Regions from separate parts of the Laribacter hongkongensis DSM 14985 genome, predicted to be linked through region 2. Evidence: predicted binding sites of a transcription regulator. Region 2 holds the regulator's gene; each other region holds the start of a gene.
What was found. The regulator sigma-54, encoded in region 2, starts transcription at its own class of promoters, with help from an activator protein. The targets are predictions, from matches to a motif close to CTGGCACGCTTCATGCTT.

Region 1: the regulator sigma-54 is predicted to act here: its motif matches at 5,710-5,727, upstream of flgB (flagellar basal body rod protein FlgB).
Region 3: the regulator sigma-54 is predicted to act here: its motif matches at 3,767-3,784, upstream of glnA (type I glutamate--ammonia ligase).

What each region holds. Positions count from the first base shown of each region.
Region 1 is NZ_AUHR01000006.1:101,318-112,081, forward strand. Features, by position in the region: gene cadR (Cd(II)/Pb(II)-responsive transcriptional regulator) at 1-120, opposite strand, end outside; gene G542_RS0107480 (heavy metal translocating P-type ATPase) at 194-2,395, shown strand; gene G542_RS0107485 (ABC transporter permease) at 2,509-4,239, shown strand; gene G542_RS0107490 (ABC transporter ATP-binding protein) at 4,244-5,557, shown strand; gene flgB (flagellar basal body rod protein FlgB) at 5,766-6,179, shown strand; gene flgC (flagellar basal body rod protein FlgC) at 6,182-6,595, shown strand; gene G542_RS16275 (flagellar hook assembly protein FlgD) at 6,612-7,331, shown strand; gene G542_RS0107510 (flagellar hook protein FlgE) at 7,371-8,948, shown strand; gene flgF (flagellar basal-body rod protein FlgF) at 8,962-9,705, shown strand; gene flgG (flagellar basal-body rod protein FlgG) at 9,749-10,531, shown strand; gene G542_RS0107525 (flagellar basal body L-ring protein FlgH) at 10,599-10,764, shown strand, end outside.
Region 2 is NZ_AUHR01000002.1:285,359-296,122, forward strand. Features, by position in the region: gene rapZ (RNase adapter RapZ) at 1-585, opposite strand, end outside; gene hprK (HPr(Ser) kinase/phosphatase) at 566-1,525, opposite strand; gene ptsN (PTS IIA-like nitrogen regulatory protein PtsN) at 1,518-1,985, opposite strand; gene hpf (ribosome hibernation-promoting factor, HPF/YfiA family) at 2,120-2,458, opposite strand; gene G542_RS0102905 (RNA polymerase factor sigma-54) at 2,538-3,968, opposite strand; gene lptB (LPS export ABC transporter ATP-binding protein) at 3,976-4,710, opposite strand; gene lptA (lipopolysaccharide transport periplasmic protein LptA) at 4,707-5,258, opposite strand; gene lptC (LPS export ABC transporter periplasmic protein LptC) at 5,245-5,817, opposite strand; gene G542_RS0102925 (KdsC family phosphatase) at 5,824-6,351, opposite strand; gene G542_RS0102930 (KpsF/GutQ family sugar-phosphate isomerase) at 6,359-7,342, opposite strand; gene G542_RS0102935 (monovalent cation:proton antiporter family protein) at 7,464-9,458, shown strand; gene pdxH (pyridoxamine 5'-phosphate oxidase) at 9,458-10,096, shown strand; tRNA gene G542_RS0102945 (tRNA-Sec) at 10,156-10,251, shown strand.
Region 3 is NZ_AUHR01000003.1:103,997-114,760, forward strand. Features, by position in the region: gene groES (co-chaperone GroES) at 1-4, shown strand, start outside; gene groL (chaperonin GroEL) at 61-1,704, shown strand; gene glnA (type I glutamate--ammonia ligase) at 2,265-3,686, opposite strand; gene G542_RS0103445 (rhodanese-like domain-containing protein) at 4,020-4,469, shown strand; gene aroE (shikimate dehydrogenase) at 4,502-5,323, shown strand; gene mtgA (monofunctional biosynthetic peptidoglycan transglycosylase) at 5,399-6,085, shown strand; gene G542_RS0103465 (MFS transporter) at 6,472-7,932, opposite strand; gene G542_RS0103470 (LysR family transcriptional regulator) at 8,068-9,012, shown strand; gene G542_RS0103475 (hypothetical protein) at 9,186-9,566, shown strand; gene G542_RS0103480 (hypothetical protein) at 9,628-9,894, opposite strand; gene G542_RS0103490 (carboxymuconolactone decarboxylase family protein) at 10,582-10,764, opposite strand, start outside.

The DNA.
Region 1 (10,764 bases), on a different contig from region 2:
GCCGTAGACCCGGTAATTGCCGTCGCTGCGTGACGGTGGCGGCAGCAGTCCGGCCTTTTCGTAGTAACGCACGGTTTCCGGCGTGCATTGCGCCGCCTGAGCCAGTTCGCCGATTTTCATGGTGGTCCCTCCTTTGCATCGCTTGACCCTATAGTAGCTCCAGGGTGTGCAATGCAGGCAAGGGAGAACACTCATGCACAACGACACACCGCTCAAGCTCCGCCCAGCGACCTCCGGCACCCCTTGTCAGGGAGGCTGCGCGTGCAGCAGCAGCGCCGCGCCTGTCCGGCCTGACCCTGCCCCCGCCGCCACTGACGGCCAGATCCTGTCGCGCTGGCGCATCGACGAAATGGACTGCCCGACCGAAGAAGGCCAGATCCGCCGGGCACTGGCCCGGCTGGACGGCGTCGGTTCCCTGTCCTTCAACCTGCTCAAGCGCGAACTGGCCGTCGCCCATGTCCCCGGACAGGACGCCGCCATCATCGACGCCATCCGCGCGCTCGGCATGACACCGCAGCCGCTGGATCAGCCCGCAGCCGCACCGGACACGGCCCGGCACTGGGGCTGGCTGGCACTGGCCATCGCACTGGCCCTGCTGGCCGAAGGGCTGCACTGGTTCGGCGCGCCGGACGCGCTCGGGGCTGCGGCAGCCGTGGCCGCCATTGCTGCCGCCGGCACCTCAACCTACCGCAAGGGCTGGATTGCCCTGCGCCATGCCGACCTCAACATCCACGCCCTGATGACGCTGGCGGTGACCGGTGCCTTTGCCATCGGCCAGTGGCCGGAAGCCGCCATGGTCATGACCCTGTTTGCACTGGCCGAACGGCTGGAGGCACGCTCGCTCAGCCGCGCCCGCGATGCCATCGGCCGCCTGCTGACCCTGACGCCCGCTACCGCCACGGTCGAACGCGAGGGACAGTGGTGCAGCGTGCCGGCAGACAGCGTCACCCCCGGCGAGCGCCTGCGCGTGGCGCCGGGTGAGCGGGTGGCACTGGACGCCCGCATCGAGGCCGGCCACAGCGCCCTGGACCAGTCCTCACTGACCGGCGAGAGCCTGCCGGTCGACAAGGAACCGGGCGACAGCGTGTTTGCCGGCAGCATCAACCAGAGCGGCGAACTGGTCTGCCGGGTGACTGCCGTGGCCGGAGACTCGACCCTGGCGCGGGTGATCCGCGCAGTGGAAGGCGCCCAGGCCGCGCGGGCACCGATCCAGCAAACGGTGGACCGTTTTGCCCGCATCTATACGCCGGTCGTGGTCGGACTGGCAGTGCTGCTGGCGCTGGTGCCGCCCCTCTTTGACGGCGGCTGGCTCGACTGGCTGTACCGGGCGCTGGTGCTGCTGGTGATCGCCTGCCCGTGCGCGCTGGTGATCGCCACGCCGGTGACCATGGTCAGCGCCCTGACCAACGCGGCCCGCCACGGCATTCTGGTGCGCGGCGGTGCGGTGCTCGACGCCGGACGCCGGCTGACCGTGATGGCGCTCGACAAGACCGGCACGCTGACCGCCGGCCGGCCGGTCGCCACCGACTTCGTGCCGCTGGCCGACGCAGGCGCCGGGGAGCTGCGCAGCATTGCCGTCGCCCTCGCCGCCCGCTCCGACCACCCGGTGTCGCGCGCCATCGCCGCGGCGGCCCGGCAGGACGGCCTGACGGCCACGGAAGCCGCCGGGCTGACGGCCCTGCCCGGTCGCGGCGTGCGCGGCGAAGTTGACGGACAGGCCTACTGGCTCGGCAACCCGCGCCTGCTGGCCGAACTGGGCGTCAGCGTCCCGGCTGCCCGCATCGAAGAGCTGGAAGCCGGTGGCAAGACGGTGGTGACGCTCAGCGACGGCCGCCAGGCGCTGGCCCTGTTTGCCGTAGCCGATCCGGTGCGGCCGGAAAGCCGCCAGGCGGTGGACGACCTGCACGCACTGGGCATCCGGACCGTCATGCTGACTGGCGACAACCCGCAGGCAGCGCGCAGCGTGGCCACCACCCTCGGCATTGATGACGTGCGCGCCGGCCTGCTGCCGGAAGACAAGCTCGCCGCCATCGAAGGCCTGATGCAGTCCGCTGGCGCCCATGCCGGCATGGTGGGCGACGGCATCAACGATGCGCCGGCGCTGGCGCGGGCGCAGGTGGGCTTTGCCATGGGCGCGGCCGGCAGCGATACCGCCATCGAAACCGCCGACGTGGCGCTGATGGACGACGATCCTCGCAAGCTGGCGCGCTTTGTCCGGCTGGCGCGTCAGGCCGGCCGGGTGCTGCGGCAGAACCTGGCGCTGGCGCTGGGCATCAAGCTGGCGTTCCTGGCCCTGACGGTGGCGGGGCTGGGCAGCATGTGGATGGCGGTGTTTGCCGACGTCGGCGCCAGCCTTTTGGTGATCGCCAACGGCCTGCGCCTGCTGCGCGCCTGAGTCATGACGTTTTTATGATGTTGGCAATCCCTGCCGGCAATCCGGACATGAGCGGCTAGACTGGAGCGACAGTCAACCATTCCGCCGGAGGCGGGTTTTCCGAGGAATTGCCAATGCAGGTCCGACTGCACTCACGCCGTTTTCTGGCCGGTTTCCGTCCCACACCGTGGGACGGGCTGGCTTTTGCACTGATCTTCGGCCTGCTGCTGCTGTTCGGCCACGGCGTGCGTGAAGCGTGGCAGCCGCTGGCCATCCTGCAGGCCGAACCGGTTTCGCTGGACCCGGCCAACCTGCCCGCCTACGCGCTCTACACCACGCTGCGGATGCTTGCAGCGCTGGCGGTGTCCTTCCTGTTCACCCTCGGGTACGCCACGCTGGCCGCACGCTCGGCCCGCGCCGGCAAGCTCATGATTCCGGCGCTGGACATCCTGCAATCCATCCCGGTGCTGGGCTACCTGTCGTTCACCGTGACGTTTTTCCTGGCGCTGTTTCCCGGCCGGATGATGGGTGCGGAATGCGCGGCCATTTTTGCCATTTTCACCAGCCAGGCCTGGAACATGGCCTTCAGCCTCTACCAGTCGCTGACCACGCTGCCGCGCGACCTTGTTGAAGTCGCGGCCAGCCTGCGCCTGACGGCCTGGCAGCGTTTCTGGAAGCTCGACCTGCCCTACGCCATGCCGGGCCTCGTGTGGAACATGATGATGAGCATGTCCGGCAGCTGGTTTTTCGTGGTGGCCTCCGAGGCGCTGGTGGTCGGCCAGCAACAGGTCATGCTGCCGGGCATCGGTTCGTATCTCGCCGTGGCCATCGATGCGCGCAACCTGGGCGCGGTCGGCTGGGTGGTGCTGACCATGCTGGTGGTCATCATCCTGTACGACCAGGTCTTGTTCCGGCCACTGGTCGCCTGGAGCGAAAAATTCAACCTGCAGGTTACGGCCGGCGTGACCGGGTCGGGCTCATGGCTGCTGACGCTGGGCGAGCGGGCGCGACTGATCCAGACGCTGCTGGTCCGCCCGGCCGGGCGGCTGCTGTCCCATGTGGCGCAGCTGCCACTCGGGCCCCGGCTGCGCTGGCAGGCAGAAGCGCCGGCCAGTAAGCCGGGCTGGCCGGACCGCCTGTGGCTGGCCGGACTGACCGCACTGGCACTGTGGGCGTTGTGGTCGGTCTGGCACTACCTGGCGCAGGCAGTGGATTTTCATGATGTCCTCGCCGTGTTCGGCCTCGGAGCCCTGACCCTGCTGCGGGTAGCGGTGCTGATCGTGCTGGCGTCACTGGTCTGGGTACCGGTGGGGGTGTGGATCGGCCTGCGGCCGCAGCTGGCAGGCCGGGTGCAGGCCATGGCCCAGTTTCTGGCGGCGTTTCCGGCCAACCTGCTGTTTCCGGCCTGCGTGGTACTGATCATCCATTTCCGGCTGGACCCGAATGTCTGGCTCAGTCCGCTGCTGATCTTCGGCACCCAGTGGTACATCCTTTTCAATGTCGTGGCCGGTGCACAGGCGTTTCCGGCCGAGTACCGCGAGGTGGCCAGCAACCTGCAGATCCGTGGCGGGCTGTGGTGGCGCAAGGTGATGCTGCCGGGCATTTTTCCCTATTTCCTGACCGGGGCACTGACGGCTTCGGGGGGCGCCTGGAACGCCAGCATCGTCGGCGAATACGTCAGCTGGGGCAATGACGTGCTGGTGGCCAGGGGACTGGGGTCGTACATCGCCGAGCACACCGCCAGCGGCCAGCACCCGCAGGTGCTGCTGGGCATTCTGGTCATGGCGGTCTACGTGGTCCTGTTCAACCGCCTGCTGTGGCGGCCGTTGCAGGAACTGGCCGAGCGTCGCCTGAGTCTGGCCTGAAAGGATGATGATGGAAAAGCATGGCGAACACCCGCTGATCATGGAACTGAGAGACGTCAGCCGCCGCTTTGCCCGTGCCGGCGAAGCCCGGGAAATCCTCGACGGCGTATCGCTGAACCTGCACGAAGGCGAGATTGTCGGCCTGCTGGGGCGCTCCGGCTCGGGCAAGTCGACACTGCTGCGCATGATTGCCGGGCTGATTCCGCCCAGCAGTGGCAGCGTGCTCTACCGCGGACAGCCGCTGGCCGGTCCGGCCGACGGGGTGGCCATGGTGTTCCAGAGTTTTGCCCTGTTTCCTTGGCTGACCGTGCAGGAAAACGTCGAAGCCGGGCTGGAAGCCCAGGGCGTGCCTGCAGCCGAACGGCGCGAGCGGGCGCGCGCGGCCATCGACCTGATCGGGCTGGACGGGTTTGAAAATGCCTATCCGCGCGAAATGTCGGGCGGCATGCGCCAGCGGGTCGGCTTTGCCCGGGCGCTGGTGGTGAACCCGGCCCTGTTGCTGATGGACGAGCCGTTTTCGGCACTGGACGTGCTGACGGCGGAAACCCTGCGCACCGACCTGATCGAGCTGTGGAACTCGGGCCAGCTGCCCATCCGCTCGATGCTGATCGTGACCCACAACATCGAGGAGGCGGTGTTCCTGTGCGACCGCATCCTGGTGCTGTCGTCGCATCCGGGGCGGATCGTGGCGGAAATCAGCGTGCCGCTGCCGCACCGGCGCGAGCGGCTTGACCCGGTGTTCCGGCGCATGGTGGACGACATTTACGCACTGATGACACACCCGCAGGCCCTGAGCGGTTCGCCACGGGCACCGTGGCGGCTCGACAGCCATCTGCCGGCGGTGCCGATCAGCCTGATGACCGGCCTGGTCGAGGCACTGGCCAATCCGCCGTATGCCGGTCGCGCCGACCTGCCTGACCTGGCAGCCCAGTTGCTGATGCCGACCGACCAGCTGTTTCTGGTGGCCGACGTGCTGGAGCAGCTGGGGCTGGTCCAGCTCAAGACCGGCGACATCATGCTGACAGCCCAGGGGCTGCGTTTTGCCGATGCCGATTCGCAGGCCCGCAAGGAGCTGTTTGCCATTCATCTGACCCAGCATGTTCCGCTGGCAGCCCGCATTTTGCAGGTACTGCACACCCGTCCCGGCCAGCGCGCCCCACGCGAGCGCTTCGTGCAGGAGCTGGAGGACCAGTTGAGCCAGGATGAAGCCGACACCACGCTTGATACGGTGATCGACTGGGGTCGCTACGCCGAAATCTTCTCGTACAACGATGCTTCCGGGCTGCTGAGCCTCGCCGATGTCGAGGGCGAGCACTAGCGGGACACCGTTCCCGGCATGGCTGCCGTCCCGGCGGCAATTGTTGCCGGAACAATGGATGCCACCGCAAATACGATAGGCATAATTTGTATGCAGGTTTAGAATTCCATGTGTTTTCCGGTATTTGCGGCGCTTTTCCTGATCAGGGGATGTTGGCATGGAACCTGCTAGAATGAGCCGCCACAGGTCATATCAAGCGGGGATGCGCATGCTCGACAAGATTGCTCGACACTTCAACTTTCAGGAAAAGGCGCTGGGCCTGCACGCGCGCCGCAACGAGGTCATCGCCTCGAACATCGCCAACGCCGATACGCCCAACTACAAGGCCGTCGATTTCGACTTTGCCAAGGCCATGAAATCGGCCCTGGCCGGCGACAGCCGTTCCAGCCTTGCCCTGTCCCAGACCGACAACCGCCATCTGGCAGGCAAGCAGACGCAGCAAGGCACGGACGGGGTGGAGGTGGAGTATCGCCAGGCAGTCCAGCCCTCCATCGACGGCAATACCGTCGACATGGATGTGGAGCGTTCGGCCTTCATGGACAATTCCTTGCGTTACCAGTCGACGCTGACCTTCCTCAACCGGCGCATCAGCGGCCTGTCTGACGCCATCAAGGGACAATAACCATGTCACTCAACCGTGTCCTCGACATCGCCGGCAGTGCCCTGACCGCACAGTCCAAGCGCCTGAACGTGGTCGCCAGCAACATTGCCAACGTCGACAGCGCTGTCGCCAGCAACGGCGAACCCTACAAGGCGCGCCGCATCGTCTTCACCCCGATTCCGGTCAGCCCGGCCGAACCCAAGGTGGCCAAGGTAGCTGTCACGGCCATCGTCGAAGACCAGTCGCCGCCACGCATGAACTACAACCCGGCCCACCCGCTGGCTGATGCCAACGGCTATGTCACCATGCCGAACATCAATCCGGTCGAAGAAATGACCGACATGATCTCTGCCTCGCGGGCCTACCAGACCAACGTCGAAATGATGAACACCACCAAGCAGCTCTTGCAAAAGACGCTGTCGATCGGCCAGAGCTAACCGCAGGACCTGAATCATGACCACAGCAGTCAATCCGACTTCCTCTACCGATGATCCGTTTGCCGGCATCAACGGAACCAACACCAAGACCAAATCCGAAGCAGACGAAATCCAGGACCGCTTCCTCAAGCTCCTGATCACCCAGCTGCAGACACAGGATCCGCTCAACCCGCTCGACAACTACCAGATGACGAGCCAGATGGCGCAGATTTCCAGTGTCCAGGGCATCGAAAAGCTCAACTCCAGCGTCAGCGCCCTGACCGAGGCGTATGCCGCCAGCCAGGCATTTGCTGCTGCCGGCATGATCGGCCATGTGTCGCTGATCGAAGGCAGCCACATGCTGCTGACCTATGCCGACGGCACCGAGGTCGACGCTGACGGCAACAAGATCAAGGTTCCGATCGCCCAGGGCGGCATCAGCCTGCCTGACGGCGCCGACGAAGTTACGATCAAGGTCTACAACAGCGACGGCGAACTGATGGACAGCGTCACCATGGGTGCCCAGCAGCCCGGTATCAGCCACTTCTCCTGGGACGGCAAGGGCAGCGACGGTGAGCCCCTGCCCGAAGGCATGTATTCGTTCAGCGTCGAAGCCAAAAAGGGCGGCAATACCGTCACGGCAAAACCACTGGGTTTTGCCCGCATCGACGCACTGACCTGGGAAAACGGCAGCCCGAAGCTGATCCTCTCCACCGGCCAGAAGATTTCGCCGTCCGACATCCGCGAACTGCTGTAAGCACACGGCACCCGCACACCAGACATACAGGCAACCAACATGGCATTCCAACACGGTCTTTCCGGCATCAACGCCGCCAGCAAGCAGCTCGACGCCATCGGCAACAACGTCGCCAACTCGTCCACGGTCGGTTTCAAGGGGTCGCGCGCCGAGTTTGCCGACATGTTCGCCGCCAACTTCTACGGCGTGGCCGCCACCCAGAACGGCATCGGCGTCAACACCACGCTGATCGCCCAGCAGTTCGGCCAAGGCAACATCACCACCACGGGCAACCAGCTTGATCTGGCGATTTCCGGTAACGGCTTCTTCGTCATGCAGAACGCCAACGGTATCTCCTACACCCGCAACGGCCAGTTCCAGATCGACCGCGAAGGCTTCATCAACAACAACGGCGACAAGTTGATGGGCTGGCAGGTGGACGACCGGACGACTCCGCCATCGGTCCAGAACGGCAACCTCGGCCCGCTCAAGATCGACAACAGCCTGCTGGAGCCACGCCCGTCCGACTATGGCGGCGAGTCCATGCGCTTCAACATCAACCTGGATTCGCGCAACAATCCGGTCGAATACAGCGCCCTGACCGAAGGTGCCAGCCTGACCGGCGTCACCACCCTGCCGGTACCGCCGGCTACAGCTGACTTCAATGCCTCGACCAAGGTCAAGTTACCGGATGGCCGCTATGTCATTACCGGCCCATCCGGCGCCACCCAAATGGGTCAGCTTTTTAATGCGGACGGCACTCCGGTCGGTGGAGCCACAGCCACTTTCTATGACAAGAAACTGGGCTGGCTTGATGCAGCCGGTGCCGTGCAGCAATACACGCCCAACGCAGCCAATCCGACCACTACCGCCGGCACCATCGCGGCGGTGAGCATCGCTTTCAATCCGTCCGACCCGGCCACCTACAACTCCAAAACCGCGCTGACGGCCTACGACAGCCTGGGCAACCCGATCCAGGTGGCGGTCTACTTCAAGAAAACCGCGGACGGACAGTGGGATGTCTACGCCACGGCCAAGCACACCGATGGCTCGGTCGTTGACCTGGGCACCGGGGCCACGGCCGCATCGCCCTACACTGCTCTCGGTACCGGCCTGGCTTTCGGACCGGATGGCAAGCTGACCAATGGCGGTCCGATTGCTGCCGCTACTTACACCCCTGCCGGTGGCGGTGCTCCGCTGGCACTGAAATTCGATTTCTCCGGTTCGACCCAGTTCGGCACCAGCTTTGCCGTCAATGAACTGGTACAGCCCGGTTATGCTTCGGCAGTCGTCAGCAACCTGCAGATCGACAAGACCGGCATCGTCTCGGCCCGCTATTCCAACGGCCAGACCAAGGTCATCGGCCAGGTGGTACTGGCCAACTTCGCCAACCAGCAGGGTCTGCAACCCATCGGCAACAACCGCTGGATGGAAACCTACAATTCGGGCAACCCGACCCTGAACGACCCGGGCAGCACCAACGTCGGCCTGATCCAGTCGCAGGCACTGGAAGACTCCAACGTCGACCTGACCGGTGAACTCGTCAACATGATCACTGCCCAGCGCTACTACCAGGCCAATGCCCAGACCATCAAGGTGCATGACCAGGTCCTGCAGTCGCTGATGCAGATGCGCTAACCGGTAGGCCAGCATGGACAAGATGCTCTACATCGCCATGAATGGCGCCAAGCACGTGGAACTGCAACAGCAGACCACGGCCAACAATCTTGCCAATGCGCATACGCCGGGATTCAAGGCCGAACTGAATGCCTTTCGCGCGTTGCCTGTGGTCGGCGACGGTACGCCCACTCGGGCGTATTCGGTCGACCACACCACCGGTCACGACGAAAGCCAAGGACCGATGATCACCACCGGCAACGACCAGGACTTCGCCGTCCGGGGCCGGGGCTGGTTTGCCGTCCAGGATCCGCAGGGCAACGAAGCCTACACCCGTGCCGGCGGCTTTGTGCTGGATGAAAACGGCATCATGCGCACCCGTGACGGCCGCGTCATCGTCGGAGAAGGCGGCCCGATCACCGTGCCGCCCAATAGCCAGGTCATGATCGGCGAAGACGGAACAGTGTCGGCAGTCCAGACCGACCAGATTCCGCGCACCGTCCAGGTCGTGGACCGCATCAAGCTGGTAGGCGGCGAACCGCGCGACCTCTTCAAGGGTGAGGACGGCCTCTTCCGGCGCCGCGACGGGCAAATCGCCGAAGCAGACGACGGCGTGCGGGTGGCTACCGGCATGCTGGAAGGCAGCAACGTCAACCCGGTCGACGCCCTGACCCAGATGATCAGTCATGGCCGGCAGTTCGAATTCAACGTCAAATTGATGCAGAATGCTGACCAGAACGCGCGAAGGGCAGACCAGCTGCTGTCCATCACCAGTTAATTCCACCGGGGTCTGATGCCCGGACTTCGAGAGGCCCATTGCCATGCTCCGCTCGCTTTACATCTCCAAAACCGGCATGGACTCCAGCCAGTTCCGGCTGGACGTGATCACCAACAACCTCGCCAACGTCAACACCACCGGCTTCAAGAAAGGCCGTGCGGTCTTTGAAGACCTGATGTACCAGACCATCCGCCAGCCGGGTGCGCAAAGTTCACAGAACACCATGCTGCCCACCGGCTTGCTGGTGGGCACCGGCGCCGCTCCGGTGGCCGTTGACCGGCAGTTTTCGCCCGGCAACCTGCAACAGACCAACAATGCGCTGGACATGGCCATCAACGGCCGCGGTTTTTTCACCATCCAGATGCCTGACGGCACGATCGGCTATACCCGCGACGGCACGTTCAAGCTGGACGACCAGGGCCAGCTGGTAACCAGCCAGGGTTTTCTGGTTGATCCGCAGATCACCGTGCCGCAGGGCGCCAAAAGCATTTCCGTCTCCAAGGACGGCATCGTGTCCGTCGTACTACCCGGACAAACCCAGCCGCAACAGATTGGCCAGATGCAGCTGGCTGATTTCATCAATCCGCAGGGGCTGGAACCGATCGGTGGCAACCTGTACCTCGAAACCGCAGCCAGTGGTGCGCCAACCGTCGCCAACCCCACCAATGACGGCACCGGTGCCATCCAGCAAACCTTTCTGGAGGCCTCGAACGTCAACGTGACCGAAGAGCTGGTCGAGATGATCCAGGCCCAGCGTGCCTACGAACTCAACTCGCGCGGCATCAAGACCAGCGATGACATGCTGGCCCGCCTGTCGCAGCTGTAATCTTCCCATCCAGGCGGATGACTCTCCTTGACCGGGAGTTGTCCGCGCAGCTTTTCATGGTTACCTGATGCGCATCCTGTCCAGTCTTTGTGTCGCCATGGCCAGCCTGCTGCTGGCCGCATGCAGCATGGTGCCTCCCACCAGCATCGTGCAGCAGCCGCTGACGGCCCGCCCGCAGCCGCAGGCCATGTCCCGCCCGAGCAACGGCGCCATCTTCCAGACGGCCGGCGTAC
Region 2 (10,764 bases):
AAAGGGGCGCAAGGCCGGGTCGTAGTAGGGATTGGGCAGGCAGCGCACGTCAAAGACAAAATCGGCATCCAGCGGGACGCCGTGCTTGAAACCGAAAGACTGGATGACGACCAGCATGCGTCCTGGTGCCTGGGCGATGACATCGCGCAGGTAGCGGCGCAACTGGTTGGGAGAGAGATCGCTGGTATCGATGCGGTGGCCCAGACCGGCGATGGCTTGCAGGAGCTGCCGCTCGCGGGCAATGGCTTCGGGGATGGTCAGGGCGGTGCGCGACAGGGGGTGACGGCGGCGGGTTTCGGAAAAACGGCGGATCAGCGTATCGGTGCGGGCTTCGAGAAACAGGAAGCGCACGTTGTGGCCGGCAGTTTCCAGTGCGTGGATGACCTCAAGCAGACGGCTGGCACCGTCGCGGGTGTCGAGGCTGATGGCAAGCTGTTCGTAGCCCAGCGGGGCCAGTCGCTCGACCGTGTCGGGCACCAGGGTCAGTGGCAGGTTGTCGATGCAGGAATAACCGCTGTCTTCCAGCACGTTGAGGGCAATGCTTTTGCCGGAGCCTGCCAGACCGCTAATCAGGATCAGCTGCATGGTTTTCCTGCTCGCGCAGCATGCGCGTCTGCCGTTCGATGAAGTCGCGGGTGCTGTCGATGCCGCGCAGTTGCAGGATGTAGTTACGCACGGCGGTTTCCACCAGTACGCCAAGGTTGCGGCCGGCGGCTACGGGTATGGTGACCTTGCGGACCTTGACCCCCAGCACTTCCTGCGTTTCCGACTGGATGGCCAGCCGGTCGATGTCCTGCATGATCTGGTCGGTAGCCTTGACCAGATGGATGATCAGCTTGAGCATCTTCTTCGGCCGGACCGCTGTCTCGCCGAATACGGTACGGATGTTCAGGATGCCCAACCCGCGTACTTCCAGAAAGTCACGCAGCATCTCCGGGCAGCGGCCTTCGAGTGTTTCCGGTCCGATACGGTAGAGGTCGACGGCATCGTCTGCCACCAGGCCGTGGCCACGCGAGATCAGCTCCAGTGCCAGTTCGCTTTTGCCCATGGCACTGTCGCCGGTGATCAGTACGCCGACTTCCAGCACGTCCAGAAAGACGCCATGCAGGACAGTCGAGACTGCCAGTACCCGGGCCAGATAGATGCGCAATACGTCCATCAGGTAGGGGGAGGGCTGGGCGGAAGTGACCAGCGGAACGCGATTCTGTTCGCAGGCAGTCTTGAGCGCTGGCGGAACTGCTTGCCCGTTGGCCACGATGATCAGTGACATGCGCAGCTGGAACAGCTGGGCCAGCGTGTCGTGCGCCTGGTCCGGAGGGAGGGCGTTGAAGTAGTCACACTCGGCGACGCCGAAGACCTGGATGCTGTTGGGGTGGATGAAGTTCAGGTGGCCGACCAGTGCCAGCGTGGGACGCTGCTCGTCGGTACTGATCAGGTTGTCGATGCCACTGGAACCGGCCACCCAGCTCAGACCGAGTTTCTGGCGGTTGTCCTGGTAAAGCTTCCTGACCGTTATGCTAGGCATGGCTGTCCTGTGCGGGCGTAAGCAACTGGTAGATGGTCTTGGCGTCCGGTGCGGCCAGCAGGGCTTCGCGCAGCTGGCGGCGGCTGAAGAGCTGGGCCAGTTCGGACAGCACCTGCAGGTGCCGGTCGGTGGCCTGCTCGGGAACCAGCAGGACAAACAGCAGGTTGACGGGCTTGCCGTCGGGAGCATCGAAGGGGATGGCTTCCTTGAGGCGGACAAAGGCACCGGCAACGTCCTTGAGGCCTTTGGCCCGGCCGTGCGGAATGGCTACACCGTGGCCGAGGCCGGTGGAACCCAGCTTCTCGCGGGCAAACAGGCTGTCGAATACGGCACTGCGGGCAATGTTGTACCGGTTTTCAAACAGGATGCCGACTTGCTCGAATACGCGCTTTTTGCTGCTCACGTCCAGATCGATCAGCAGATGGTCGGGGCCGGGCAGGATTTGGGCGATCAGGCTCATGACGGTTTTGGAACAGGCGAAAGGCACAATCCGTCATTCTAGAGCGACTCGCCCGGCCGGTCACGACTCCCGTGTGATTTGCCCATAAAAAACGGGAACCGCAAGGGTTCCCGTTCAAACGGACCTGAAGGAAATCAGACTTCCGAGCCGGCTGACAGTTCGTTGGCTTTATGGGCCTTGTCGGAGAAGTGGGTCGTTTGTTTTTCCTTGTATTTCAGAACCTGACGGTCGATCTTGTCGATGACGAGGTCAATGGCGGCATACATGTCACTGGCAACTTCCTCGACATGAATATCTTTCCCCTTGAGATGCACGTCCACTGCAACCTTCTGGTCCAGCTTGTCGACAGACAGGGCAACGTTGACTGCAATCACGTTGTCGACGTGACGGGTAACGCGGTCAAGTTTCTCGGTCAGGTAGTCGCGCAAGCTCGAAGTGACCTCGAGGTGGACGCCAGTAATGTTCAGGTTCATACCCTAACTCCTTCTGGTGGGGAACGTGTCTCCATACTGCTGGAAGACACCGGAATGTGCATTGATGCACGTTAAAACATCAAATCATCTTGCGCTGGCTGGCGGGGGGGATCAGCAAGGCTTCACGGTATTTCGCCACGGTCCGGCGGGCAACCTGGATGCCTTCTTCTCCCAGAAGATCGGCAATGGTGTTGTCTGAAAGCGGCTTTCTGGCGTCTTCTTCGGCAATCAGGCGCCGAATGCGGGCCTTGATGGCCGTAGCCGAACATTCTTCGCCGGAATCCGTATCAAGCGCGGATCCGAAAAAATACTTCAGCTCGAAAATGCCGCGCGGACACAGCAGGTATTTGTTGCTGGTCACGCGCGAGATGGTGGATTCGTGCAATCCCAGTTCCTCTGCAACATCACGCAGCACCATCGGTTTCATCAGCAGCTCGCCCTGTTCGAAGAAACCCTGCTGGCGCTCCACGATCACACTTGACACCCTGAGTATAGTGTCGGCCCGTTGTTCGATATTGCGGATCAGCCATTTCGCTTCCTGCAGGCGTCCTGACAGCTCGCCCCCCTCGCCCCGGCAGCGGCCGAGCAGGTTGGCGTACATCTGGTTCACCTTTAATCGGGGCTGTGACGCGGGATTCAAGTGTGCCTGCCAGATTCCCTGACGGTCGCGCCGCACGATGACGTCTGCCATGACGTAATGTGTGTCGCCACTGGCAAAGCCGGCCGCCGGGCGCGGGTTGAGCGAAGCGATCAGCGCCTGGGCCTGTCTCAGCGCCTCGTCGTCGGCACTGGTGGCGCGGCGCAGGCGGGTAAAGTCACGGTTGGCCAGCAGTTGCAGATGGTCACGCACGATAGTGTGTGCCAGTGTGCATTCGTCGGTGCCGGAGCGGGCCCGCAACTGAAGCAGGAGCGATTCGGTCAGGTCACGCGCGCCCACGCCGGCCGGCTCGAACTGCTGGATCAGCCGCAAGGCGATGGTCAGTTCGTCCAGTTCCACTTCCAGCGATGCCGGCAATTGCTCCGCCAGTGACTCCAGCGAGGCCGGCAGGTAGCCATCATCGTCGATTTCTTCGACCAGAAAGGTGGCGACTGCCCGGTCGCGGGCCGACAGCGGCACTTCGGCCAGCTGTGCCAGCAGGTGCTCGCGCAACGATTGCGGACGGATCAGGTTGGCATGCGGGTCCCAGTCGTCGTCCTCGTCACTGCCGCGGATGCCGCTGCTGCTCCAGTCGTTCAGCGTGTCCAGGTCGCGGGCACTGTCATCGTGCTCGCGCGGATCGTCGCTGCCGGCGTGCTCGGCCGGAGCCAGTTCTGCCGGTTCGTCAGCAGCAGTGGCTCCGTCATCGTGTTCACCGTCTTCGACACGCTCCAGCAGGGGATTGTCGGCCAGGAACTGCTCGACTTCCTGCTGCAAGTCCAGTGTCGACAGCTGCAGGAGCTTGATCGACTGTTGCAGTTGCGGGGTCAGCGTGAGTTGCTGGCTGAGTTTGAGCTGGAGGCTTTGTTTCATGCTGGGATCACAAGTGGAAGTGTTCGCCGAGATAGACCCGGCGGACATTTTCGTCCGCGACCAGTACGGCGGGGTCGCCCGTGGCCAGTACGCTGCCGGCGCTGATGATGTAGGCACGATCACAGATGCGCAGGGTTTCGCGCACGTTGTGGTCGGTAATGAGCACGCCGATGCCGCGCTCTTTCAGGTAGGCAATGATTTTCTGGATGTCGATGACGGCAATCGGGTCCACCCCGGCAAAGGGTTCATCCAGCAGGATGAAACGCGGCCGCATGGCCAGTGCCCGGGCAATCTCGACCCGGCGGCGTTCGCCACCGGACAGTGACAGGGCCGGGTTTTCCCGCAGGTGGGTGATGTTGAGGTCGTCCAGCAGCAGGTCCAGTTCGCGACGGGCTTCGTCGCCCCTGAGTCCGGATACCTCGAGGATGGCAAGGATGTTCTCCTCGACCGTGAGCTTGCGGAAGATCGATGCTTCCTGCGGCAGGTAGCCGATGCCAAGCCGCGCCCGCTGGTGAATGGCGAGATGGGTGGCGTTGGTACCGTCAACCCAGATTTCTCCTGCATCGGCCGAAACAAGGCCGACGATCATGTAAAAGCTGGTGGTTTTGCCGGCACCGTTGGGGCCGAGCAGACCGACCACTTCACCGCTTTCGATATCCAGGGAGACATCCTTGACCACCGTGCGGCTTTTGTAGTGTTTTTGCAGGTTGCGGACCTTGAGATGGCTGTGCGGCAGGCTCATTTCGTCCCCTGTTGCTGCTGGCGCGGCTGGATGGTGACGGTGACCCGTCCCTTGCCCTGCGGTTGTCCGTTGGGGCCGGCCTGCTGGCCGCTGGCTTCGAACTGCTCGGTCTTGGCGTTGTAGACGATGTAGTTGCCGGTAACGACGTCGCCGCCGCGGGTGACACGGCCGTTGTCCCAGATGCGGACGAGATCCTTGCCGCTGTCGTATTCGATGCGCTGGCCCTTGCCGTCCACCCATTCCACCTTGCCGTCCTTGTCTGCGTCCAGGCGCTGCTTGAAGGTGGCCGGGTTGCCGTAGACGTTGGCAATCTGCTGTTTTGCGTTGTCCTCGGTGACAACCAGCCGGTTGCCGGTAATGCGGGCCGTGCCCTGGGTCAGGATCACGTTGCCTTCGTAGACCGTCACGCCCTTGAGCTGGTCGAGATTGGCACGGTCGGCTTCGATCACGATGGGTTTGCTGCGGTCGGCCTGTTCGGCATGCGCCGGGACAGAAAGGCCGGCCAGGCCGGAGATCAGCAGGAAGCCGGCAAGATTATTGCGGGACATGGATCATCCTTACTCGCGACTTCAGCGTCAGTTGCTGGGTCACGTCGTTGTAATGCACACCGGTTGCGGTGACGCGGTCCGCACCCTCCTGGTAGACCGTGGGGGCGTTGGTGTCGGCGGTGCGTTTTTCGGTATTGACGGTCAGTTTGCTGGTATCGGCCGTGGCAACGTTCGGGCGCGTGGGCGTGGGTTCGCGACGCAGGTGGACATCCTGGTCCAGAAAGGCAATCTTGCTGTCGCTGTCGTAATGGCCGGTTTTGGCCGATACCGACAAGGTGCGCTTGCCCTCCTGGTATTGCTCGAGGGTCGAGTCGGAAAAATGGATGCGCTTTTGCTGCGGGAACTGCCACAGCTCCTTGCCGAAGGCCGATTTGTCGATCTGTCCGCGGGCATTGAAGGCCGTGCTGTGATAGTCGGTCGCCAGATACTCGACCGTATCCTTGTTGATGCTGTTCTGGCCGCTGGGCAGGTTCGTCAGCAGGTATTCCAGCCAGAATGTCAGCAGGACCAGGATGACTGCCAGCAGCACCGGAAACAGGCGCGACAGGTTGCGTTGCATCTTGTCCTAGTCCTCCAGGTAAGGACGCAGTGCTGCATCCAGCCGGCCCTGCGCCTGCAGGATCAGCTCGCAGACTTCGCGCACGGCACCCTCGCCGCCCTGGCGGCCGGTGACGTACTGGGCGTGGCTGAGGACGATGTTCGGCGCTGCCGGTACGGCGACCGGAAACCCGACCCGTCGCATGACAGGCAGGTCGATCACGTCATCACCGACATAGGCGCATTCTTCGGCTGACAGGCCGGTTTTTTCCAGGATGTCGAGAAAAGCCGGCAGCTTGCCTTCCGATCCCATGTAGAGATGGTCGATGCCCAGGGCGCGCGCGCGGTGTCCGGTGGCGCCGGATGCGCGGCCGGTAATGATGGCCAGCTGGACTCCCTGGCCTTGCAGCATCTTGAGTCCGTGACCGTCGAGGGTATTGAAGGCCTTGATTTCCTCGCCTTGCGGGTTGAACCACAGTTTGCCGTCGGTAAGGACACCGTCGACATCCATGATCAGCAGCCGCACGCGGGCGGCCAGAGTCAGTACGTTCTGCATAAGTCGCTCACACTACGCCGGCACGAAAGAGATCGTGCAGATTGAGGGCACCTTCGACCCGGCCCTGGTTATCCAGTACCAGGAGACCGTTGATCTTGTTCTGTTCCATCTCTTTGACGGCCTCGGTGGCCAGCCGGTCGGAAGCGATGGTTTTCGGGTGTACGTGCATGACTTCGCCAACCGTCATGTGATGAAAGTCCACCACGCCGCGGTCGATGAGCCGGCGCAGGTCGCCGTCAGTGAAAATGCCCAGGGGCCGGCCACCGGTATCGACAACCGCCGTCAGCCCCAGTCCCTTGCGGCTGATTTCCATCAGGGCATCGCGCAGGCTGGCTTCGGGCGGGACGGCTGGCAGGTCGTCGCCACTGCGCATCACGTCGGCAACCCGGACCAGCAGGCGGCGGCCGAGGCTGCCGGCCGGATGGCTCATGGCAAAATCTTCCGCCCGGAAATTGCGGGCGTCGAGCAGCGTGACGGCCAGCGCGTCGCCCAGCGCCAGTGCAGCCGTGGTACTGGATGTGGGCGCCAGACCCAGCGGGCAGGCTTCACGCTCGACGGCGGCGTCCAGATGGATGTCGGCTTCGCGGGCCAGGGTGGAGCCGGTACGGCCGGTCATGGCGATCAGAGTGACCTGTTTGCGGCGCATGGCGGGCAGCAGGGCGATCACTTCGTCCGACTCGCCCGAGTTGGACAAGGCCAGCACCACGTCGCCCGAGAGGATCATGCCGAGGTCGCCGTGCGCGGCTTCGGCCGGATGCACGAAAAAGGCCGGCGTGCCGGTGGAAGCCAGCGTGGCCGCGATCTTGCGGGCAACGTGGCCGGACTTGCCCATGCCGGTAACTACCACGCGGCCGGTTGTGGCCAGCATGGCGTCCACCGCAGCCAGAAATGTCTCATCAAGTCGGCTCGACAGGGATTCGATGGCCTGAGCTTCGGTGCTCAGTACATCACGGGCAAGCGCAAGACGATGGGCGGATAAGTTTGCATTCATGCTGATGATGAACGGCGATTTCATGCCGGTGTAGATGGAATTAGGTGGGCAAGTATACCAAGCGTTAAACTCGTCTATCCTTAGTCGTTGCTGTCTTTTGCCCGGACACCCTTCTTTATCGATGCATTCGCTCGCTCCACTCGTTGCCATCCTGTTTGCTTCTGTCGTCGTGATCACCCTGTTCCGGGTGGCGCGGATTCCCGCCATGCTGGGTTATTTGCTGGTGGGATACATCGTTGGCCCGGGTGGGCTGGGTCTGATTTCCGATTCGGCCGAATCGCAGTTTTTCGGTGAAATCGGCATTGTTTTCCTGATGTTCACCATCGGACTGGAGTTCAGCCTGCCCAAATTGCGCGCCATGCGGCAGATCGTGTTCGGGCTGGGCGTGGCACAGGTCAGCGTGACCCTGCTGGTGGTGATGCTGCTGTGGATGCTGTTTGGCGGCTCGATGCTGACCGGTTTTGCCCTGGGCTCGATTGCGGCACTGAGTTCGACGGCCATTGTGTCAAAACTGCTGACAGAGCGGCTGGAACTGAACGCGCCGCACGGGCAGATGTCGATCGGCATCCTGCTGTTCCAGGATCTGGCGGTGGTACCGCTCCTGATCCTGCTGCCGGCCCTCGCAGGGGATTCAAGCGCGCTGCTCTACGATCTGGCTCTGGCGCTGGGCAAGGTCGCCGTCGTGATGGCAGCCCTGTTCTTTGTCGGGCAGCGGCTGGTGCGCCCGTGGTTCCATCTGGTGGCCCGGCAGCGCTCCAGCGAACTCTTCATGATCAACGTGCTGCTGGTGACGCTGTCGGTGTCGTGGCTGACCGAAATGGCCGGCATCAGTCTGGCGCTGGGTGCCTTTGTTGCCGGCATGCTGATCAGCGAAACGCCGTATCGCTACCAGGTCGAGGAAGACATCCGGCCGTTCCGCGACATCCTGCTGGGGTTCTTTTTCATCACCATCGGCATGCGGCTGGAAATCGGCGCGCTGGCCGAGCGCTTCTGGCTGGTGTTTGCCTTTGTCGCCGTGCTGATCCCGCTGAAGCTGGGGCTGGTGTACGCCATTGCGCGGGCTTTCAAGTACCGCGCCAATGACAGCCTGAAAACCGCCATTGCTCTGGGGCAGGGCGGGGAATTCGGTTTTGTGCTGATTGCACTGGCCGGCAACCTGCGTTTTTTGCCACCGGCGGTGGAGCAGGCGGCCATTGCTTCGGTGCTGATTTCCATGCTGGCCGCACCTTTCCTGATCCAGCAGAGTGCGCGGCTGGTGCGCCTGCTGATCCGGTCGGACTGGGAAACCCAGGCGGCAGACCTGCATTCGATCCTGGTGTCGAGCATGATGCGCAACGAACACGCCATCATCTGCGGTTACGGCCGCAGCGGACAGGCGCTGGCCCGGTTGCTGGAAAAAGAAGACATGCCGTTTTTTGCTCTGGACACCGATCCCGAGCGGGTACGGGAGGCGGGCGCGGCGGGTGATGCGGTGGTGTTCGGTCATGCCGGCAAAAAAGAAGTCCTGCTGGCGGCCGGGCTGATGCGGGCCAAGGCGGTGGTGATCACTTTTGCCGATACCCACGCCAGCATGCAGATATTGCAGGTGGTGCACGAACTGCGGCCGGACCTGCCGGTGATTGTGCGCACCATTGACGACTCGGACATCGACAAGCTGCGTGATGCCGGTGCCGACGAAGTGGTGGCCGAGGTGATGGAAGGCAGCCTGATGCTGGCATCGCAGGCGCTGATGGCCATGGGCGTGCCGTTGAACCGGGTATTGCGGCGTATCCGCAATGTGCGCGAGGAACGCTATAACCTGTTCCGCGGCTTTTTCCATGGCATGACCGATGAAACACTGGCAATGGATGACGGCTTGCAGCCACGGCTGGCAACCGTGCTGATCCGGCCGGGCAGCGTGGCTGTAGGGCAGCCGATTGCCGCACTGGAGCTGGATGCGCTGGATGTGCAGGTCCGGGCGGTCAAGCGCCGGCTGGCACGCATCAGCTTGCCGGAACCATCGCTGGTGCTGGAGGTCGATGATGTGCTGGTGCTGCTGGGTACGCCGGACCAGCTGGCGGCCGTGGAGCTGATGTTGCTGGAAGAAAGCGATCCGGCAGGGAAACGGGGTTTCTGATGAAAAACATTGCTGACATGCGCAAGGATTACAAGGCCCGGGAACTGGATGAAGCTTCCTGCCTGGATGATCCTGTCGCACAGTTCCAGATCTGGCTGGACGAGGCCATTACGGCTGATGTGGACGAGCCGACCGCCATGCTGGTGTCGACCGTGTCACCGGAAGGGCGGCCGGCCGCGCGAGTCGTGTTGCTGAAAGGTGTGGAAAACGGCCGGTTCGTCTTTTTCACCAATTATGAATCGCGCAAGGGACAGCATCTGGCCCATACCCCCTTTATTGCATTGACGTTCTTCTGGCCGGGTCTTGAGCGGCAGGTGAACATTGAAGGCCGGGTAGAGAAGCTGCCCGCCGATGCATCCGATGCCTATTTTGCCAGCCGCCCGTACAAAAGCCGGGTCGGGGCGTGGGCCAGCGAGCAGAGCCGGGAAATCAGCGGCCGGGAGGTGGTGATGGCGCGGTTTGCCGGGTTTGCTGCCCGCTATATGGTTAACGTGCCCAGACCTCCGCATTGGGGAGGATTTGCTGTTACGCCTGACCGGATGGAATTCTGGCAAGGGCGGCCTTCGCGCCTGCATGACCGGGTCTTGTACCGGCTGGATGGCAGCGGTACGTGGTTGCGTAGCCGGCTGTCCCCGTAAGGATGGCTGCGAAGAGCTGTTGGAGCGCTTGAAGCATGGCATAATGCACGCCTTGGCATGGCAGGAAATCACTCCCGGTGGGGTGGCCGGTCTTCAAAACCGGATTGGGGGCGCCAGCGCTCCCTGGCAGGTTCGACTCCTGTTTTCTGCCGCCATTCATGGAATGAACTGCCAGTAAAAACAGAATGTCGAGGATGCTATCTGGCGGCGCTGTTGCATAACTCGGGCTCAAGCTAGGTTATTCCTACTCCCAGCCGGATTTCAGGCGAGCGCAACCGTCACCGGCATGCCGAGCCGGTTGAAGGTGTTCAGAATCGCGCAACGTACATGTACCTCGGCGACCTGTCGTTACGGCCGGCAGCCAATCGTTCATCCAACAATTTGAAACGTCCCATGGTGGTCTCGACCAGGCTTCGCCGGTGGTAACCGCTCCACTTCTTCCATAACCGCCACCCTGGATGCCGGGCTGCAGCCAGGAGGGCATTCCGGGCTTGAGCGAAATCGGCCCGGTCTTTCCACGGCTTGCCGTTCCGTCGTGGTGGCACGATGACCGTGGCCCCCGTGAGCGAACCTCACGATAGAAGAAGCCCCGGGTATCGTAAGCGCCGTCACCGCTGACGCTCGCCAGCAGCTCTGCCGGGTCCAGCTGCGACAACAGTTCTTCCGCT
Region 3 (10,764 bases), on a different contig from region 2:
GTAATTGCAGCACGCTCTCGCGTGAAATGTTTCAGACAGATACGGATTTGAGGTAACAAAATGGCAGCAAAAGACGTCAAGTTTGGTGATTCCGCCCGTTCCAAGATGGTTGACGGGGTAAACATTCTGGCTGATGCCGTCAAGGTCACCCTTGGCCCGAAAGGCCGCAATGTCGTGCTGGAGCGCAGCTACGGCGCTCCGACCATCACCAAGGATGGTGTGTCCGTTGCCAAGGAAATCACCCTGAAGGACAAGTTCGAGAACATGGGCGCCCAGATGGTCAAGGAAGTGGCTTCCAAGACCAACGACGTCGCTGGTGACGGCACCACCACCGCTACTGTGCTGGCCCAGGCCATCATGCAGGAAGGCATGAAGTACGTCGCCGCCGGCATGAACCCGATCGACCTCAAGCGCGGCATCGACAAGGCCGTCGTGGCGCTGGTGGCTGAAATCAAGAACATCGCCAAGCCGTGCGCCACCACCAAGGAAATCGCCCAGGTCGGCGCCATCTCCGCCAACAGCGACACCGTGATCGGTGACAAGATCGCTGCGGCCATGGAAAAGGTCGGCAAGGAAGGCGTGATCACTGTTGAAGACGGTTCAGGCCTGGAAGACGAGCTGGAAGTGGTCGAAGGCATGCAGTTCGACCGTGGCTACCTCAGCCCGTACTTCATCAACCAGCCGGAAAAGCAGATCGCCCAGCTCGACAATCCGTTCATCCTGCTGTGTGACAAGAAAATCACCAACATCCGCGAACTGTTGCCGGTTCTGGAACAAGTCTCCAAGGCTGGCCGCCCGTTGCTGGTGATTGCTGCCGAAGATGTGGAAGGCGAAGCGCTGGCCACGCTGGTGGTCAACAACATGCGCGGTATCCTCAAGACCGTGGCCGTCAAGGCTCCGGGCTTCGGCGATCGGCGCAAGGCCATGCTGGAAGACATCGCCATCCTGACCGGCGGCACCGTAATCAGCGAGGAAATCGGTCTGCCGCTGGAAAAGGCCACTATTGACATGCTGGGCCAGGCCAAGCGCATCGAGGTCAGCAAGGACACCACCACCATCATTGATGGCGTGGGCACTGCCGAAGCCATCAAGGCCCGTGTCGAACAGATCCGCGCTCACATCGAAACGGCCAGCAGCGACTACGACCGCGAAAAGATGCAGGAACGTCTGGCCAAGCTGGCCGGTGGTGTGGCCGTGATCAAGGTCGGTGCTGCGACCGAAGTCGAAATGAAGGAAAAGAAGGCCCGCGTCGAAGACGCCCTGCACGCAACCCGCGCTGCCGTGGAAGAAGGCATCGTGGCCGGTGGCGGTGTGGCCCTGCTGCGCGCCCGTGCCAACCTGAAGGAAGTGGCCACCATCAACGCCGAGCAGGCAGCCGGTGTGCAGATCGTGATGCGCGCGATCGAATCGCCGCTGCGCCAGATCGTGGCCAACGCCGGTGACGAGCCGAGCGTGGTGGTCAACAAGGTGTACGAAGGCAGCGGCAACTTCGGTTACAACGCTGCAACCGGTGAGTACGGCGACCTGGTGGAAATGGGCGTGCTCGACCCGGCCAAGGTGACCCGTTCGGCCCTGCAACACGCTGCTTCGGTGGCTGGCCTGATGCTGACCACTGATTGCATGGTGGCCGAGCTGCCGGAAGACAAGCCTGCCATGCCGGCCGGCGGAATGGGCGGCATGGGTGGAATGGGCGGCATGATGTAATCTGCCGAAGTTCCTCCGGCCATCTGCCGGTGCCTTCCAAAAGGCATCAACCTGACAAGGGTTGATGCCTTTTTTTGATGGGCAGCCCTGTTGAGCGCGGATCTGTCCGATGCGGGCCTTGATGTCTGATGTTGGCAATGCCCACGTCATCCAGGAGGGAGCTTTCCCAGTCTCCTGCATGACAAGTCCAAGGTGATGGTCGGCAGTTCACCAGCAGGTGATCAATCGCAATGCAGCGGACCAGTAACAGGTGTGTCTGGTCGAGGCAGGCAGGCGGGAACGGAGCCGGCGTAAGTTCATCATGAATCGCCCCGGTTCCAGCAATGAATTCTCGCCGGCAGATTACGAGCGACAGTATTTCCAACGGCTCGCCGATCTGGGCCGGGCGATTCACCGGCATCATGTCCTCAGACTGTCCCGGGTAATCAGGGATGGCGATCTCGCCTTGCCGGTCTGCGGTCAGTCGCCACGCATGGATATGTCTGAGGGGTACAAGGAAAAACCCCTGGAGCCAATGGCAACAGGGGTTTGGGGCAGTCCGAAACGGTATAAATCTAACGTTACAGGCTGTAGTACTCGTCGAATTCGACCGGGTGCGGAGTCATGCGGATACGGCTGACTTCCTGCATCTTGAGGTCGATGAAGGCATCAATCCATTCGTTGCTGAACACGCCGCCGCGGGTCAGGAACTCGCGGTCTGCATCCAGCGAAGCCAAGGCTTCTTCGAGCGAGGCGCAGACGGTCGGGATTAGCTTGTCCTCTTCCGGCGGCAGGTCGTAGAGGTTCTTGCTGGCCGGTTCGCCCGGGTGGATCTTGTTCTGCACACCGTCCAGACCGGCCATCATCAGTGCAGCGAAGCACAGGTACGGGTTGGCGGAAGGATCCGGGAAGCGGGCTTCGATGCGGCGGGCCTTCGGGCTGGCTACGTGCGGAATGCGGATCGAGGCCGAGCGGTTCTTGGCCGAGTAGGCCAGCTTCACCGGGGCTTCGTAGTGCGGAACCAGGCGCTTGTAGGAGTTGGTGCCCGGATTGGTGATGGCATTCAGGGCCTTGGCGTGCTTGATGATGCCGCCGATGTAGTAGAGGGCGAACTCGGACAGGCCGGCGTAGCCGTCACCTGCAAACAGGTTCACGCCGTCTTTCCAGATCGACTGGTGCACGTGCATGCCGCTGCCGTTGTCGCCACAGATCGGCTTGGGCATGAAGGTGGCGGTCTTGCCGTAGCTGTGGGCGACGTTCTGGATCACGTATTTCATGATCTGGGTCCAGTCGGCACGCTGGGTCAGGGTGCTGAAGCGGGTGCCGATTTCCATCTGGCCGGCGGTGGCTACTTCGTGGTGGTGCACTTCGACCGGCACGCCGAGCTCTTCCATCAGCAGGACCATTTGCGAGCGCATGTCCTGGAAGCTGTCGACCGGCGGAACCGGGAAGTAGCCGCCCTTGACGCGCGGACGATGGCCGGTGTTGGCACCGTTCATCGGGTCAGCGGAGGACCATGCGGCTTCTTCGGAGTTGATCTTGACGTGGCAGCCGGACATGTCGGCGTGCCAGGTGATGCTGTCGAACACGAAGAATTCGGGCTCCGGACCAAAGTAGGCGACATCACCGATGCCCGAGGCCTTCAGGTAGGCTTCAGCGCGCTTGGCGATCGAGCGCGGGCAGCGGTCATAGCCCTTGCCGTCGGCCGGATCCACCACATCGCAGGACATGAACAGGGTCGGTTCGTCGAAGAACGGATCAATGTTGGCCGTGGCCGGATCAGCGATCAGCAGCATGTCGGAAGCCTGGATGCCCTTCCAGCCAGCGATGGAGGAACCGTCAAATGCGTGGCCGTGCTCAAACCAGCTTTCGATGTCTTCGGTCACCACATGGGCCGGCACCGTGACGTGCTGTTCCTTGCCCTTGGTGTCGGTAAAACGCAGATCAACGAATTTGACGTCGTTGTCTTCAATCAGTTTCTTTACGTTAGCGACAGCCGCCATTGCATTTCTCCAGTCAGATCAGCGGGTGATTCATTGATGCGGAATTCGGTCCGGCATGTGCCGGTGGTGTACCTAAATTAAAGCAAGGTGCGTGCCATGTTTTCCTGTGGTGTCAGGCTTGTCGGCAAGCGGGTGGTATTGTGCCACGAGCCATTCTTTTTATGGTTTTGGGCTATGTAGTTCAAACTGGTGCATTCGCATGGATTGCATGCACCAAAATGGTGAATATCGAGTTTCGTGCACATCAATGGTGCATCGCTGCCAAGGGTTGCCAGATTGGCCTTCTTCGCTGCTACTATTGTGTTGACATAATTTGATATCCGGGATGTCAATATGCATGAGCATTGTTCACAAGTCCTTGCCGCAGCAGCGGCCAGAGGCAAGGAACTGGGGTTGCCGTATGCCGGGGCCGTCATGCCGGCAGAAGCCTGGGAACTGGTTAAGGCTTTGCAAGCGACACTGCTGGATGTACGCACCATCGCGGAGCGGCAGTTTGTCGGAGCGCCTCCCGAGTCCATCAGCATTGAATGGCGCATGTGGCCCGGTATGGAGATCAATCCTGATTTCGCCCGCGAAGCTGTGGCACAAATACCAACTGACCGCCCGGTGGTGCTGTTGTGCCGCAGCGGGGTACGTTCCCATGCTGCCGCAGAGTGTCTGGCCGGACTCGGATACACTGCGTTCAACATCCTTGAGGGATTTGAAGGCGACCGCGATGCCGCTGGCCAGCGCGGGCAACTTGGCGGCTGGCGTCGGCACGGCCTGCCGTGGAGTCAGGGATAGGCTGTTTTTTTACGATCTGAGAGCTTGAGACAATGACCGAACTGTATGCCGTTATCGGCCACCCGATTGACCATAGTCAGTCGCCTTTCATCCATCAGGAATTTGCCCGCCAGACCGGTCTCGGACTTGATTACGAGCGTCTGCTGTCACCACTGGACGGTTTTGAGGCAACAGTCCGGCAGTTCATCGGCCGGGGAGGCAAGGGGCTGAATGTCACACTGCCTTTCAAGCTGGAGGCCTGCCAGCTGTCCGGAGCACTGACCGAACGCGCGCGCGCTGCCGATGCAGTCAATACCCTGACTTTCAGGGATGGCCAGATCCAGGGAGACAATACCGATGGTGTCGGGCTGGTACGTGACATCGTCGATAATCTGGATGTCCGGATACAGGGCAAGCGTCTGCTGCTGCTCGGGGCCGGTGGTGCGGTGCGCGGAGTCTTGCAGCCCTTGCTCGCACAACATCCTGCCAGTCTGACCGTAGCCAACCGGACCGTCACCAAGGCGGAAGCACTGGTCACGCATTTTGCCCAGTGGGGCGAGGTCGATGCGGCCGGGTACGATGACCTTGCGGGTCAGCAGTTTGATATCGTCATCAATGGCACCTCCACCGGCCTGTCCGGCAATGACCTGCCACTGCCTGCCGGCCTGCTGGCAGGCAGCGAGCTGGTTTACGACATGGTGTATGGCAAGGGCCTGACGCCGTTTCTGGCTCGCGGGCAGGCCGAGCGCGCCGGCATGCTGTCGGACGGGCTGGGCATGCTGGTCGAGCAGGCGGCCGAATCCTGGCATATCTGGCATGGCGGACGACCGAACACTCGTCCGGTCATGAACAGCCTGCGCGAGCGTCTGGCATAATTTTGTTGCATTTGTAGTTACACGAGGCGGGGACAGGTCGCTATCCTTGCCTCTCTTTCATCCTGGAGCGATAGCGTGCTGAAGTGGATTGTCCGTGGGGTTGCAGCACTGCTTGCCCTGTTTTTGTTGTACCAGCTGTGGATTTTCGGGCACATCGTCTACTGGAAATGGAACAATCCGGCGACAACGGCCTTCATGGATGAACAGCAGGCGCGGCTGGCCGAAACCAACCCGGATGCCGAGTTGCGTTATCGCTGGGTGGACTACGGACGGATTTCACTGCAGCTCAAACGGGCCATCGTTGCCAGCGAGGATGCCAAGTTCCTTCAGCATGAAGGGTTTGACTGGGAAGGTATCCAGACCGCCTGGGAAAAAAACCTGCAAAAAGGCCGGATTGTTGCCGGCGGATCGACCATCAGCCAGCAATTGGCCAAAAACCTTTTCCTGTCCTCCAGACGCACCCCTTGGCGCAAGGCCGAAGAGGCACTGATCACCGTCATGCTGGAGGCGGTCATGGACAAACGCCGGATTTTTGAGATCTACCTGAACGTGATCGAATGGGGTGACGGCGTCTTTGGTGCTGAGTCTGCGGCAAGGCACTACTACCGGGTGCCCGCATCCCGGTTGTCTGCCGGGCAGGCAGCCAAGCTTGCTGCCATGGTGCCCAATCCACGTTATTACGACACCCACCGCAATGACAGGACCCTGCTGCGCAAGACCAGGATCATCCAGCGCCGCATGAATTTCGTCGCCATTCCCTGAGTACAGTCCATTCCCCCTGCCGGATTTGTTGCCGGCAACCGTGCGGGTGCAACAAGACTATCCGTCACCGAAGTTGCTGTCTGTCTTGACAGGCTTGCATGTCTTGCTGCGGTGGTTGCACTAACCGGCAGGCAGCGCAGTCCCTGTCTTGGGTCATTATGACGTGCATTCCATCTGGCTGGCAGCACACCTGCTGCTGCATTCCCTGTGCAAGGGATGTGCATGCAGCGAGGGGCGGGCGTGCTGTCTGGCGACGTGCAGCATGCCTTCCCCGGAGACTTGCCGGCTTTTGGCCTGCATGGCGATGGGTTCCTCGCTCGCATGACGCCGGTAAATGATGCCTGGCTGCCACCTTCGTCGCAGGCATTCATCAATGCCGGCTGTGCTCAGCCGTAAACCTTCTGTCGCCAGACCAGCAGCAAGACCAGCAGGGCCGTAATGGTGAGGGCGTGGTGGTAATCAGCGCAGGCCAGCAGCATTGCCTGCATTTCCGTTCCGTGCAGAAGCGGTTGCAAGGTGCTGGTCAGCAGGCCGTCGCTGTGGGCAAACATGTTCGGGCGGTCATCGGTAGCGAGCTGCTGGTAGTGGGCACTGCTGCGCAACTGCAAAAACAGCGTGGCAAGGGTGATGCCGGTCGAGCCGGCAATTTCACGGATGATGTTTTTGGTTTGATAGGCATGCGAAAACGTGCGCGCATCCATGTTCTGGAAGGCGCCACGGGCGACCGGACCCATGAAGAAGGACATGAATACGCCGCCGGTCAATGCATTCAGTGCCAGCAGTTCCCACGGCGTCTGGCCTGAAAAACCGGCGCTCAACAGTCCGTACAAGATCAGCAGGACCAGTCCGGCCATCATGTAGATCTTGTGTCCTTGCCGGCGCGGCATCATCCGGATCAGAACGAACTCACCGCCCAGGCTGCCAAGGGAGGCCAGGGCCAGCAGATAACCGCTGACCAGTACGCTCATGCCGAGTGCCTGTTGCAACAGGTGCGGCATCAGATAGCCGTTGGCGTTCATGACCACGTAACCGAAACCGTAACAGAGCATGCCGACCAGAAAACGTGCATGTGCCAGCTGGCGGTAGTCGATCAACGGAGTCGGACGGCGTTGCTGGTGATTGCTGAACCACAGCACGGCAAGCAGGCCGATGATGGCCATGGCAACAATCGGCAGCGGATGGCTGAACAGGTCGAAGCGCACGCGCTGGATGGCGAACTGTATGGCTCCGACGCCCAGCACCAGACCGATCATGATTTTCCACTGGAAGGGTTCTTTGCCGTCGCGGCGGCCTTCGACGTCCTTGGGCATGTGCCGGCTGGCCAGCAAGGCCACGATCATGACCAGTGGCAGCATGCCCCAGAAAATGGCTCGCCAGCTGATGTGGGTGATGCTCCAGGCGCTGAGCAGTGGTGCCAGAGATGCACTGCCCATCAGGGCAATAATGAAGGTAATCAGCGCCTTGGCGCGCAATTCTGTCTTGACTGAATTGCAGATGATGCGTCCGGCGCAAAAGAACGTGGCGCCACCGGCCCCTTGCAGCAGGCGCCCGGCCCAGAACATGGCGATGGAGTCTGCCTCGGCGCAGAGCAGGGCACCGGCACCAAACAGTGCCAGTGACAGCAAGGTAAAGCGGCGGTATCCCAGCCTTTCTGCCAGCCAGCGGTGTTGCAGCAGCATGGCGATGGCTGCGACCGAATAAATGGTGGCTGCGAGACTGAAACCCTGTGGCGAACCGTGTACCCCGGCGATCAGCGGCCGGGCAGCAAAGTTGATCATGCCGGTCTGCAAAAACTCCAGACTGGTCATTGAGGCGAGGAACAGCAGGAATCCCGGCGTGGGGTGCAAGGCAGGTGTTTCAGGGATTGGGGCGAGGGCCGGAGTGGCGGACATTGAACGCTTGGCAAATGAATAAACACCATGCGTATTGTAAAAATCGCGCTAACATCATCAAAATCAATTGGATTGATCTGAAGTATCGACATGAATGATATCTTGCACGGCAAGTTTCGCCAGATTGACCTCAATTTGCTGGTTGCACTGGATGCACTGGTGCAGGAGCGCAGTGTCAGTGGTGCTGCGAAACGCCTTTTCATCGGTCAGCCGGCCATGAGTCATGCACTGGCGCGCCTGCGTGAACTTCTGGGGGATGAAATCCTGTTCCGCAGCCACGGGCGGATGGAACCGACTTGCCGGGCCCTGACCATTGCCGCTGAAATCCGGCCGTTTCTGCTGAGGATTGATGCGCTGACCCGTGGACAGCCGGAGTTTGATCCGGCAACCGTGGTGCAGGAAATGCGGATTGCCTTGTCGGCCTCGCTTGAGTCCTGCTTGCTGCCGTCTTTGGTAGAGCACTTGCGTACGCATGCACCGGGACTGCAATTGTCCGTACAGTCTGGCGGTCCGCTAAGACAGCTTGAATTGTTGCAGCATGGCGAAGTCCGGCTGGCCATCGATCATTTTCCCGCGCTGGAGAACGACTTTATCGGCGAGCTTCTGGGGCATGTCCCTTACGACTGCGTATTCAACCCGGAGCGGGTGCCGCTGGGAGAAAATCCCGGCATCCATGAGATCCTGGCGCAACCGCACATTCATTCCACTTATGCCGGTGCGACCCTGAGCCGTTTTGACCAGATGCTGGCCGAGCGCAGCTTGCCTCCGCGACGTATCGTGGTACGCAGTGCCAGCTTGCTGTCCATTCCTTTTGTGGTCAGCGAATCTCCGCTGGTAGCGGTCCTGCCCCAAACCTCGACCCGGCTATTCCGTTATCACCAGCAATTGCGGATTTGCCCGGTACCGCTTGAAGGTATCAGCCTGTCCCTGCATATCGTGCGCCACCGGCGGGACAGGAATGACCCGCTGCTGGATTACCTGGGGTCCTGCTTTCATGCCAGCTGGAAGCAACTGGATATCCAGCCTTTGGCTTGAGGAGCGGATTTGTTCGCAGGTAATCAGCCGGATGGCCGGTGCCAGATCGATATTAGGTTAAATTTATTGACTAAATTGTGCTGGTAATAATTCACTCCTTGCTCCTGCGCCGCCTGTACGGGTAATAATTCCTGCAACTTCAATTGGTTGTATGTTTTTTGCAGGTGAGGGGCATGAAAAAAATCCATCTGGTATTGTCGGTGTTGACCCTGCTGGTAGTGGGCGGGCTGGCATATTGTGAATGGACTGAGGAGTCGCACTGGAGTGAGGGGCGCTGGCAATCCGTCCGCCATCAGGACCGTTTCTTGACGGTTGAGCGGCATCAGGACCAGTTTCGTGTCTGGCATGTGCGTGTGATGCCATTGAGCGGAGAAGTCCAGACTTCGGTCTGTCCGGCAGTTCTCAAAGGTGAGCACCAGTTGCTGGCCACTTGTCCGGAAGGTGCTTCACCTGTCGCTAGAAACCGGACGCATACCATCTGGCTGGATGCCGGCTCGTCGCGCATCGGCTATGGCAGCCATGTCTTTGTACCGCACGAGGGTATGCTGGGATAACGGCGACCCTGAGACAAGCGCGAAGTCAGTACTTCTGTTCAGGGCAGGGTAGATGACCGGGCTATTTACTCCCGCTCCGTGTTTCCCAGTGAAAACGGTGAAGAACCCGATGTACCACGGGTGTCAGGACAATGCCCATGACTGCGATGAATACCAGGCCGGCATAGAGTGCGTAAAGACCGGCAAACAGTTTGCCGGCATCTGTCAGCCCGTCGGTTTTGACCGGGCCCATGCCACCCAGCAGCATGGCTGAATTGAGAAAGGCATCCAGCCAGGACATGCTTTCAAAATGCCTGTAGCCAGTCATGCCGATCAACAGCGACAGCATGACCAGCATCAGGGCAATGGCGATATGCCGGGCCAAGCGCAGCGTAAACTGGCGAGCCGGAAGAGGGGGCGTCTGCTGAGATTCGTACATGAAGTCCCTGGCTGCGATGAGGGGCAGATATCCCCGGAGGATGGTTGCTGGTGGTTCACGGTGCTCCGTGTAACACGCATCGTACAGGGTTCGGCTTCATGCGCGCTGCCTGGTGTGCGCTTCTCTCTGTCTGGCTGTCTGGGATGAGACGGCTGCTCCAAAGCGCGCAGCAGAAATATCCAGACACATCAAAAATCTGGGAGTGGCTGTCGCGGACTGGTTGATCTCTTCTGTGGGATGGACGACTGCGGGGTCATGCGTGGCTCTGGCCGGAGCCAGAACCTGGGCGTCTTGTCGAATGACGGCCTGATTCCGCTGTTTGCCGCATCCCTGATGCTCATCTGAGCAAACGCGTCTGGAGACTGCCCCTTGTCCAAGAGGAGTAGGTTGGCCTCTGTAAAAGTTACGAACCCCGATGATCGCCAAGTGCCACAAACAGGCGTGATCCACATCTGCCAAACAGCCCGACGCAAGGTCCGGTTTGTCTGTGCAGGGTGATTGCCACCCGGACCTTGTTGCTGTATTGGGTCTGGCCAGTCATTCAAGGCAGGACTGCAAGTACAGGCCTGTTTTTGCCTTCAGAAAGACCGGTGCCAATCATTTTGCATCAATCGCGTCCATGACCCGGGCTGAATACACCATGGCTGCACCGGCATTCATGGCCACAGCGACTCCGAGTGCTTCGGCAATCTCTTCGCGGCTGGCTCCTTGTTCCAGCGCTGCTGCACTGTGGAAACTGATGCAGCCATCGCAACGTGTGGTCACCGCCACTGCCAGAGA